DNA from 2 places in the Ectopseudomonas khazarica genome. Region 2 is predicted to be linked to the other one. Evidence: predicted binding sites of a transcription regulator. Region 2 holds the regulator's gene; the other holds the start of a gene.
The links. The regulator FliA, encoded in region 2, starts transcription of late flagellar genes. The targets are predictions, from matches to a motif close to CTAAAGTTTNNNNNNNNNNNGCCGNTAA.

Region 1 (5,456 bases), 2.5 Mb from region 2:
TGCCGCTGCTCGAGGGGGCCGACCAGGGCGTGCAGGAAGTCTTCGGCGCGCTGCAGGACCTGTTGTCCCAGGTGCGTGGCAGCGCGATGCCGCGTCGCGCTCAGGTGGCCGATGCGCTGCCCATCACCAGCAACGACCTGATGCGCCTGCTCTCGCACATGCAGCAGCGCACGCCGGCGCAGATCAACCTCGACGATTTTGACCTGCGCAACCAGCTCGAGCACCTGCTCGAGCGTGCCAGTGCCAAGAGTGGCAAGGCGCGTGTGGTCGGTGAAGTCGACGAGGACGTGATCAACCTGGTGTCGATGCTGTTCGAGTTCATTCTCGACGACCGCACCCTGCCGGATTCGCTCAAGGCGCTGATCGGCCGCCTGCAGATCCCGATGCTCAAGGTCGCGGTGCTGGACAAGACCTTCTTCAGCCGTGGCAGCCACCCGGCTCGTCGCCTGCTCAACGAAATTGCCTCTGCGGCATTGGGTTGGGGCGAGCAGGACGACGCGCAGCGCGACAGCCTGTATCAGAAGATCGAACAGGTGGTGCAGCGTCTGCTGAACGATTTCGTCGATGACCCGGCGATTTTCTCCGAGCTGCTCGCTGACTTCATGGCCTTCACGGGCGATGAGCGTCGCCGCAGCGAGTTGCTCGAACAACGCACCCGTGATGCCGAGGAAGGCAGCGCCAAGGCCGAGCTCGCCCGTCGTCAGGTCGAACAGGCATTGAACGAGCGCCTGCTGGGCAAGACGCTGCCCGAGGTGGTGGTGCGCCTGCTGCAGGAAGCCTGGAGCAAGGTGCTGATGCTCACCTGCCTCAAGCATGGCGTGGAATCGCCGGAGTGGCAGGCTGCCCTGCAGACCATGGATGACCTGGTCTGGAGCGTTGCGCCGCACGAGGATCCGGAAGCCCGTCTGCAACTGCTGGAACTTGTCCCGGGCCTGCTCAAGGCTTTGCGCGAAGGCATGGCCAGCGCCGCCTTCGATCCCTTCTCCACCAGCGAGTTCTTCAGCCAGCTGGAAGTGCTGCATGTGCAGGCCTTCCAGCGCTTCAAGCGCGCCGCTGCCGAGGCCGAGGTCACGCCCGAGCAGGCCGAGGCCGTGCAGGCTGACGCCGGCGAGGGTGACCTCGAACTGCCGCTGCTGGAGTTGCCCGCCGAGGAAGCGGTGGTCGAGGACGCACCGGCGATGGTCGAGGTGGTCGAGGAAATCATCCTGCTGGCTCCAGGGCAGACCCGCCCGCAGGAGCCGGAAGTGATGTTGCCGGACGACGACGAGGCGCTGCTGCAGGTAGACAGCCTGCGTGTGGGCAGCTGGGTCGAATTCCAGGAAGACGAGGAGCACAAGCTGCGTTGCAAGCTGGCGGCCATCATCAAACCGACCGGCAAGTACGTGTTCGTCAACCGCACCGGCATGAAGGTGCTGGAGAAGAGCCGCAACTCGCTGGCCGTGGAGTTCCGTCGCAACGCCATTCGCCTGCTCGACGATGCGCTGCTGTTCGATCGCGCGCTGGAGTCGGTGATCGGCAACCTGCGCAAGCTGAAGAACGCCTGATCGATCGCCGGTGCGTGCGCTGTCCTCAGGGCACGCGCGCGCCTCCGGCGTGAGGCACTGCATGCCTCGTCCTGTGCCTGAGGGCGCACGACCCATTCGACATTTCCTGTCCCGCGCACATCCTGTTGCCGTCTCGCGCTTGGCCGTCCGGGTTGGCTGCTCTAGAGTGATGGCTCGCTCAGGAGTGTCACATGCAGCTCGACCCCTCAACCGGCTGGTTTCAGGGCATTCGTCATTGCCCATCACCCAACTTCAACGCCCGTCCCGACGGCGAGATCTCGCTGCTCGTGGTGCACAACATCAGCCTGCCGCCTGGACAGTTCGGTACCGGCAGGGTGCAGGCGTTCTTCCAGAACCGCCTGGCGACGGATGAGCACCCCTTCTTCTCCGAAATTGCCGACCTGCAGGTCTCTGCGCATTTCTTCATCGAGCGTGATGGCTCGCTGACGCAATTCGTCTCCTGCCTGGATCGCGCCTGGCATGCCGGTGTTTCCCGCTTCGATGGACGGGACAACTGCAATGATTTTTCGCTAGGTGTGGAGATGGAGGGGACCGATGACCAGCCTTACACTGACAGTCAGTACGCAAGGCTGACCGAGCTGACGCGCCAGTTGCTGGACGCCTACCCGGCCATCTCGACCCAACGCATTCGTGGGCACTGCGACATCGCGCCGGGACGCAAGACCGATCCGGGCCCCGCGTTCGACTGGCCACGCCTGTACGCCACATTGAAGGATTGAGGAGAGGTAGCGATGAGTTTTCTGGTCATTCTGCTGGTGCTTTGGGTCGAGAAGTTCTCCGCCTGGCGCCTGCGCATCCAGCAGGACGGCCCCTGGCTCGCGCAGTTGCGACGCGTGCAGCAGGGCAGTCTGCAGCAGGCGCCGTGGCTGTGCCTGGGCCTTCTGGTGCTTCTGCCCGTCGCGGCACTGGGGCTGGTTCTGCTCGTGCTCAAACCGCTGGCCTATGGCTGGCTTGCCTTGCCGGTGCACCTGCTGGTGCTGATCTACAGCCTGGGCCGTGGCGATCTGCTCGCAGCTCTGGGCCCTTTCCGTGATGCCTGGCGTCGCGGTGATGGGCAGGCCGCCTACCACGTCGCCGAGCGTGACCTGGCGTTGCAGCCGGAAGAGGGCACTCAACTGCTGCAGCAGGTCCAGGGGCACTTGCTGTGGCAGGCCTACCAGAGCTTCTTCGCGGTGATCTTCTGGTATCTGCTGCTCGGTCCGCTGGCGGCGCTGGCCTACCGGCTGCTGGCGCTGACGTCCGAGCACGCCGAGCAGGCCGCGCTGCGCGAGCGGGCGGTTCAGCTGCGACACGCCTTCGACTGGTTGCCGGCGCGGGTGCTGGCTTCCAGCTTCGCCCTGGTGGGCAACTTCGTTGCGGTCACTCGTGCCCTGTTGCACGAGTTGCTCAGCTGGGACATCGCCGCCGCCCAACTGGTGATCAAGGCCGGGCGTGCAGCGGGGGAGATGCCGGCCCCGGTCATGGGTGAGGAGGGCGTGGATACGCTGGATCAGCTGTGGCAGCTGCTGATTCGCGCTGCAGTGGTCTGGTACGCCGCTTACGCGGTGTGGGTGCTGCTCATCTAGCGGTGATCGGAGCGCCCTGGCGAACGTTGGCCGGGGTCGCTGCAACCTCGAAGGCTTCCTGCGAGGCGGTTCGGGGTGTCGCGCGGGTTTAACCTTAAGTTACAGAGAGGCGGGTCGATAAGGGGTATAAGGGGGCGGTAGCCTGTCCTGTTTAGTGATTCGCGTCACATTTATCTGCCTGTATTCGCCGCGTGGATTCGCGCGCCGCAGGTCGGGCTGCACAGGACGCCGTCGTCAGCCCGTGTGAGGCTCAGCGGCCGTTCAAGCAACACCCATAACAATAATGGCAACTGGAGACGTCTAGTGAAGACCGTGTTGTATCCGGCCATCGCGCTGATGAACCGCCTCAGCTTCGGCATGAAGTTCAGTCTGATCAGTGTCCTGTTTTTCCTGCCCATGCTGGTCACCAATTTCTATCTGGTGCGTGACTCCTACCGACAGTTCGTCGGGACCGAGAATGCACTGGAGAGCCTCGAGCTGCTGGGCCAGAGTCTGCAGCTGCGGCGTGACCTGGAAAGCCTCAATGACCTGGTGCAGATCAACTCGATGATCGGCCAGTCCGGCCAGGCGGGCGATCTGGAAAGCCGCATCGGCCAACTGCAGCAGGCACTGAGCGCGGGGCTGCAGGGCCTGGAGCCGGTCACCCAGGATGCCGAGCAGGCGGCCGAGTTCGTCAGCAAGCGCGACGAGCTGCTGGCGGATCTCAAGAGCGCGGAAGGCGAGACGTCGCTGCAGAGCAAGGCGGTCATCGTCGAGAAGCTGCTCGGCTCCTCGCAGGTGTTCATCAAGCTGGTGGCCAGCCAGGCCGGTCTCAGCCAGGACCCGCAGCGCCAGGTTCGCCAGATCACCGAGCTGATCACCAACGTCACCCCGCAGATCACCGACGTGCTGAGCCAGGGCCGTGCCATTGGCGCCTACTCGCTGGGGCAGGGCTTTCTCAACTCGGCGGCCAGCACCAAGTTCGATGATCTGTTGCTGCAGCTGGAGAAGCTGCACGCCGAATATGGCCTGAACCTGCAGGAGGCGCTGGCGGGCAGCGTCGCCGCGCAGAATGGCCTGGGCGGTCTGGCCGAGGCCAGTCGGCAGAGCCTGAAAGACAGTGCTGTGCTGTTCGAGGACCAGGTGATCATCGCCGACAGTCTCGATACGCCCTGGGCCCAGTTCTACGAGCAGGTCAGCCAGCAGATGGCCAGGACCTACGCGTTCAACGATGGCCTGCTGGCCTTTCTCGATAGCCAGCTGAGCGAGCGCCTGACCGAGAACCGCGCGCAGATGGTGTTGCTGGTGGTCGCGCTGGTGGTGGTGTTCCTGCTGATCGTCTACCTCTACAGCGGTTTCTACGTGTCCACGCGCTCGACCCTGAAGACCCTTGGCCAGGTCATGGACAAGGTGGCGGCCGGCGACATGACGGTCACCTTCCAGGCGCAGAGTCGCGACGAACTGGGTGAGCTGGGGCAGGTGTTCAACCAGACTGTCATGCGTATCCATGACCTGATCGAACGCGTGGGCCACACGGTCGGCGAAGTGGGCGGCCAGGCCGACCGCGTCGAGCTGGTGTCGGGCGAGAGCAACCAGGCCGTCGCCGGTCAGCGCGCGCAGATCGAGCAGGTCGCCACGGCGATGAACCAGATGTCGGCCACGGCCCAGGAAGTGGCGCGTAGCGCCGCCGCTGCGGTGAACAGTGCACAGAGCGTCAACCAGGAAACGGTCAGCGGCCGGGCACTGGTCGAGTCGCAGGTCGGGGCTATCCAGCGCCTGGCCGGGGAAATCGACCAGTCGGTGGCGGTCATCGACCAACTGGCCAGCGACAGTGCTGCCATCAGCCAGGTGCTGGACGTGATCAAGGGCATCGCCGAGCAGACCAACCTGCTGGCGCTCAACGCGGCCATCGAGGCGGCGCGTGCCGGGGAGCAGGGGCGCGGGTTCGCGGTGGTCGCCGACGAGGTGCGCAACCTGGCCAAGCGCACCCAGCAGTCCACCGAGGAGATCGAGGCGATGATCGCCAAGCTCCAGGGAGGTGTCGGCGCCGCCGTCAAGGCGATGAATGCCAGCCACCAGATGGCCGATGGCACGGTCAGCGAGTCGGCCAAGGTGCAGCAGGCACTGGAGAACATTCTCGGCGCGGTGGGCATGATCGTCGATCAGAACCAGCAGATCGCGGCGGCCGCCGAGCAGCAGACCGCCGTGGCGCACGATATCGACCAGAACATCGTCGAGATCAACCATGCCGGTGAGCGCACCGCCGCTGGCGCGAGCCAGACCGAGCAGGCCAGCCGCGAGTTGAGCGAACTGGTCACCCGCCTCAAGCAGTTGATCGGCGCGTTCC
Region 2 (5,456 bases):
AGAACTGCCCCTTGCCGTGCAGCTGGTCGAGCAGCGCCTCGAATTCATCGTCGGTGATGTCGTCACTGGCAGGCGCCGCCGCAGGTGCGGCAGCACCGGCGGTGCTGGCAGGCGTCTCGACCGGGCCACTGAACTGCCCCTTGCCATGCAACTGGTCGAGCAGCGACTCGAACTCGTCGTCGGTGATGTCGTCACTGGCAGGCGCCGCCGCTTCCACGGCCGGGGCATCGCCCAGGGCGTCGAGCAGCTGTTCGAACTCGCTGTCGGTGATGTCGCCGGACGCCGCAGCAGCCGCAACCGGCTCAGGCTCGGGCTCGGGTTCCGGCGCGGCTGTCACGACCGGCGCAGGCGCCGGCTCGGCACCAGCCGGTTCAGCCAGGCGCGCCAGCGCGGCCAGCAGTTCCGGCGTGGCAGGCGTCGGCTCGCGGCGCTCGCGCACCTCGCCGAACATGCCGTTGACTGCATCAAGAGCCTCGAGCACCACGTCCATCAGCTCCGAGTCGACGCGACGCTCACCCTTGCGCAGGATGTCGAACACGTTCTCGGCTATGTGGCAGCACTCCACCAGCTCGTTGAGCTGGAGGAAGCCCGCTCCGCCCTTGACGGTATGGAAACCGCGAAAGATGGCGTTGAGCAGGTTCATGTCGTCCGGCCGGCTTTCCAGCTCGACCAACTGCTCGGACAACTGTTCGAGAATCTCGCCGGCCTCTACCAGGAAGTCCTGGAGGATCTCTTCATCGGCGCCGAAGCTCATATTGTGTGCTCCTTAGAACCCTAGGCTGGACAGCAGGTCGTCGACATCGTCCTGACTGGAGGCAACGTCATCACGCTTATCGGCATGAATCTGCGGACCTTCACCCCGCGATGGCTCTTTTATTTTTTCCTGTTCGGCACGCAACGCTTCGTGGTCATGCTGAATGCCGGCAAAACGGTCGACCTGGCTGGCCATCAGCATCAGCTTGAGCAGGTTGCCTTCCACCTCGGTCACCAGCTGGGTGACCCGCTTGATCACCTGCCCGGTGAGGTCCTGATAGTCCTGCGCCAGCAGAATGTCGTTGAGGTGATTGGACAGTTTGGCGCCGTCACGCTCGCTGCGCGCGAGGAACAGCTCGACGCGCTTGGCCAGCTCGCGGAACCCTTCGGCGCCCATCTCGCGACGCATGAAACGGCCCCATTCGGCGCTCAGGCTCTGCGCCTCATCGCTCAGGTCATTGACCAGCGGAGCGCTCTGCTCCACCAGGTCCATGGTGCGGTTGGCCGCCCTCTCGGTCTGGGTAACGACGTAGTTCAGGCGTTCGGTCGCATCGGCGATCTGCGACAGCTCCTGCGCATGCGGCATGCGCGGGTCGATCTGAAAGTTGACGATGGCGTTGTGCAACTCACGGGTCAGCTTGCCGACCTCGTGATAGAGCCCGCGATCACGGACCTTGTTGAGTTCGTTGATCAGTTGCACCGCGGCGCCGAAATTGCCTTGTTCGAGGCTATCGACCAGGTCACGGGCGTTGTTTTTCAGGGTCGACTCGAGGTCACCCATCGTGGAGTCATCATGTTCCATAGCACCCTCGCGGCCGACATCAGCCGTTGACTCGCTCGAAGATCTTCTCGATCTTTTCCTTCAGCACCTGGGCGGTGAAGGGTTTGACCACGTAGCCATTCACGCCGGCCTGAGCCGCCTCGATGATCTGGTCGCGCTTGGCTTCGGCGGTCACCATCAGCACCGGCAGGTGCTTGAGACGCTCGTCGGCGCGAACGGCGCGCAGCAAGTCGATACCGGTCATGCCGGGCATGTTCCAGTCGGTCACCAGAAAGTCGAAGCTGCCGCTCTGCAGCATCGGCAGCGCCGACGTGCCGTCATCGGCTTCTGCGGTGTTGGTGAAACCCAAGTCCCGCAAGAGGTTCTTGATGATCCGTCGCATCGTCGAGAAATCGTCAACGATGAGGATTTTCATGTTCTTGTCCAAGTCGACCTCCGTACAGTCCCAAACGTATTGCGCTTGCAACTACGTCCTTTAATCGAGAAACCGCTTCCGCCTGCGAGTACGCCGCTGTTCAGCCTGCGCGCCATTCACTCAGTCGCGAGCGCAGGCGTGCCGCGCACTGACTGTGCAGTTGGCTCACACGTGACTCGCTAACCCCCAGCACTTCACCGATTTCTTTCAAGTTCAGTTCTTCATCGTAATACAGCGCCAGCACGAGACGTTCACGCTCGGGCAAACCGGCGATGGCCTCGGCCAAAGCCGCCTGAAAGCGTTCGTCTTCGAGGTCCCGCGAAGGTTCGAGGTGGGTGTGCCCGGCGTCTTCGTGCAACCCGCCGTGCTCGCCATCCTGCAAGAGGTCGTCGAAGCTGAACAGGCGGCTGCCCAAAGTGTCGCCAAGAATGCCGTAGTAATCCTCCAGACTCAATTGGAGTTCGGCAGCAACCTCGTGATCTTTAGCGTCGCGCCCGGTTCGGGCTTCGACTGCACGAATCGCATCGCTGACCATACGGCTGTTACGGTGCACGGAACGCGGCGCCCAATCGCCCTTGCGTACCTCGTCGAGCATGGCACCGCGAATGCGGATGCCGGCGAAGGTTTCGAAACTGGCACCCTTGCTGGAGTCGTATTTGCGCGAGGCCTCGAGCAGCCCGATCATCCCCGCCTGGATCAGATCATCGACCTGCACGCTGGCTGGCAGGCGTGCCAGCAGGTGGTAGGCGATGCGCTTGACCAGGGAGGCATAGCGCTCGATCAACTGGTGCTGGGAGTCCTGCGCCTGCGCCTTGTTGTACATACGAAGTCCAGAAGCTGCTGTCATACGGCACTGTCAGCCGTCGGTTGCTGCACCAGACGCTCGACGAAGAACTCCAGATGGCCGCGGGGGTTGGCCGGCAACGGCCAGGTGTCGACCTTCTGAGCAATCGCCTTGAACGCCAGGGCGCACTTGGATCGTGGGAACGCCTCATAGACGGCACGCTGCTTCTGCACGGCCTTGCGCACGCACTCGTCGTAGGGCACGGCGCCGACATACTGCAGGGCGACATCAAGAAAACGATCCGTCACCTTGGTCAGCTTAGCAAAGAGATTGCGCCCTTCCTGCGGACTGTGAGCCATGTTGGCCAGGACGCGGAAACGGCTGATGCCATGGTCACGGTTGAGCAGCTTGATCAGGGCGTAGGCATCGGTGATGGAGGTCGGTTCGTCGCACACCACCACGAGGATTTCCTGCGCCGCCCGGACGAAGCTGACCACCGCGTCGCCGATACCGGCGGCGGTGTCGATCACCAGGACATCGAGGTTTTCGCTGATGTCGCTGAATGCCTGGATCAGCCCGGCATGCTGCATCGGCGTGAGGCTGACCATGCTCTGCGTGCCCGACGCGGCCGGCACGATGCGAATGCCGCCCGGCCCCTGCAGCAGCACGTCACGCAGATCGCACTCGCCGGCGATCACATCGGCCAGGGTGCGCTTGGGTGTGAGCCCCAGCAGCACGTCGACGTTGGCCAGCCCCAGGTCGGCGTCCATCAGCATCACCCGCCGACCGAGGTCGGCCAGGGCCATGGACAGATTCACCGACACATTGGTCTTGCCGACGCCACCCTTGCCGCCGGTCACCGCAATCACCTGTACGGGATGCATACCCATGTTCTTTCTACACCTTGTCTAACTTCGACTTGACCATCAGGCCGTTCACTCCCGCGCTCATGCGCGAGAGGGTGCAACATCGTCGCCGTTCAGCCGGCGCGCTGCGCGGGCTGGTGATAGAGCCCGGCGAACAACTGCGCCATGGCGTCCTCACTCGGCTCCTCCGCAGACTGCAGGCCCACTGCGCGGCTGACCAGCTGGTGGCTGCGCGGCACCTGCAGGTCATCCGGAATGCGCGGCCCGTCTGTCACATAGGCTACCGGCAGATGCTGGCCTATAGCCAGACCCAATACCTCGCCCAGGCTCGCAGCCTCGTCCAGCTTGGTCAGTATGCAACCAGAAAGTCCGCAGCGCTTGTAACTATGGTAGGCCGCCTTGAGCACTTGGTTCTGACTCGTTGCCGCCAAAACCAGATAATTCTTCGACTTGATGCGTGGCGACGCCAGGCTCTCCAGCTGCAGGCGCAGTGCCGGATCGTTACCCGGCAGGCCTGCGGTGTCGACCAGCACCACGCGTTTCTTGGCCAGCGGCGTCAGAGCCTGCAGCAGAGACTGACCGGGATCGACCTGGGTCACCGATACGCCAAGGATACGCCCAAGCGTCTTCAGTTGCTCCTGTGCGCCAATACGATAGCTGTCCATGCTCACCAGAGCGACCTGCTGCGCGCCGTACTTAAGCACGTAGCGCGCAGCCAGCTTGGCCAGCGTGGTGGTCTTGCCCATGCCGGCCGGACCGACCAGGGCGATCACCCCACCCTCTTCCAGCGGCTCGACCTTGGGCGTCCTGATCGCGTGAGCCAGGTGGGCCAGCAGCATGCGCCAGGCCTGACGCGGCTCGGCCACACCGGCCACCTTGCTCAGCAGGGCTTGCGACAGCTCGGCCGACAGGCCCATGCGCTGCAGGCGGCGCCAGAGGTTGGCCTGCTGCGGACGACGATTCTGCAACTGCCCCCAGGCGATGGACCCCAGCTGGACTTCGATCAGCTCACGCAGGCCATGCAGCTCGAAGCGCATCGCGTCCAGGGCCCGGGGATCGACCGCCGGTGCAGCGGCGACAGGCGCCTCGAGCGGGCGTTGCGGCTTGACCGGCGTCGCCGGCAGCTCGGGCGCCAGCAGCGACTCGTTGGCGAACAACTGGCGATCCTTGCCGGCATCCTGTTCGGCACGGGTGGTCAGCTCGGCCTGGGCGCTGGCGATGCGCGCCTGGGTCTTGCGCAATTCGGCTTCCAGCGCCGGGTTCGGGCGTGCCGGGGCCGGCGCCTGGTAATCCAGCGCAGCCGTCAGCTCCACACCGCCAGCCACGCGGCGGTTGCCGATGATCGAGGCATCGGCGCCCAATTCGTCACGCACCAGTTTCATGGCGGTCCGCATATCGGCGGCGAAGAAGCGTTTGACCTGCATGACCCTTTACCTCAGTTCTGGCCAACCGTAGCGACTATGGTGACCTGCTTGTTGTCCGGAATTTCCTGGTACGCCAGCACGTGCATGCTGGGTACCGCCAGCCGCGCGAAGCGCGAGAGCATCGCCCGGATCGGACCGGCCACCAGCAGGATCACCGGTTTGCCGAGCATTTCCTGGCGCTGCGCCGCATCCACCAGGGAACGCTGCAGCTTTTCAGCCATGCCGGGCTCGAGGAGGATGCCATCCTCGCTGCCCTGACCGGCCTTCTGCAGACTGTTCAGCAATATCTGTTCCAACCTTGGCTCCAGGGTGATCACAGGCAGCTCCGGCTCTAGTCCCACAATGCTTTGCACGATTGCGCGGGCCAGCGACACGCGGACTGCGGCGACCATCGCGGCGGGATCTTGACTCTTCGGCGCGACGTTGGCGATCG

Region 1: the regulator FliA is predicted to act here: its motif matches at 3,224-3,251, upstream of JLK41_RS04165 (methyl-accepting chemotaxis protein).

The regions. Positions count from the first base shown of each region.
Region 1 covers NZ_CP068551.1:913,851-919,306, forward strand. The annotation lists gene JLK41_RS04150 (DUF1631 domain-containing protein) at 1-1,544, shown strand, start outside; gene ampD (1,6-anhydro-N-acetylmuramyl-L-alanine amidase AmpD) at 1,736-2,284, shown strand; gene ampE (regulatory signaling modulator protein AmpE) at 2,297-3,130, shown strand; gene JLK41_RS04165 (methyl-accepting chemotaxis protein) at 3,434-5,456, shown strand, end outside.
Region 2 covers NZ_CP068551.1:3,368,159-3,373,614, forward strand. The annotation lists gene JLK41_RS16050 (chemotaxis protein CheA) at 1-754, opposite strand, end outside; gene JLK41_RS16055 (protein phosphatase CheZ) at 767-1,555, opposite strand; gene JLK41_RS16060 (chemotaxis response regulator CheY) at 1,575-1,949, opposite strand; gene fliA (RNA polymerase sigma factor FliA) at 2,050-2,796, opposite strand; gene fleN (flagellar synthesis regulator FleN) at 2,793-3,623, opposite strand; gene flhF (flagellar biosynthesis GTPase FlhF) at 3,713-5,023, opposite strand; gene flhA (flagellar biosynthesis protein FlhA) at 5,035-5,456, opposite strand, start outside.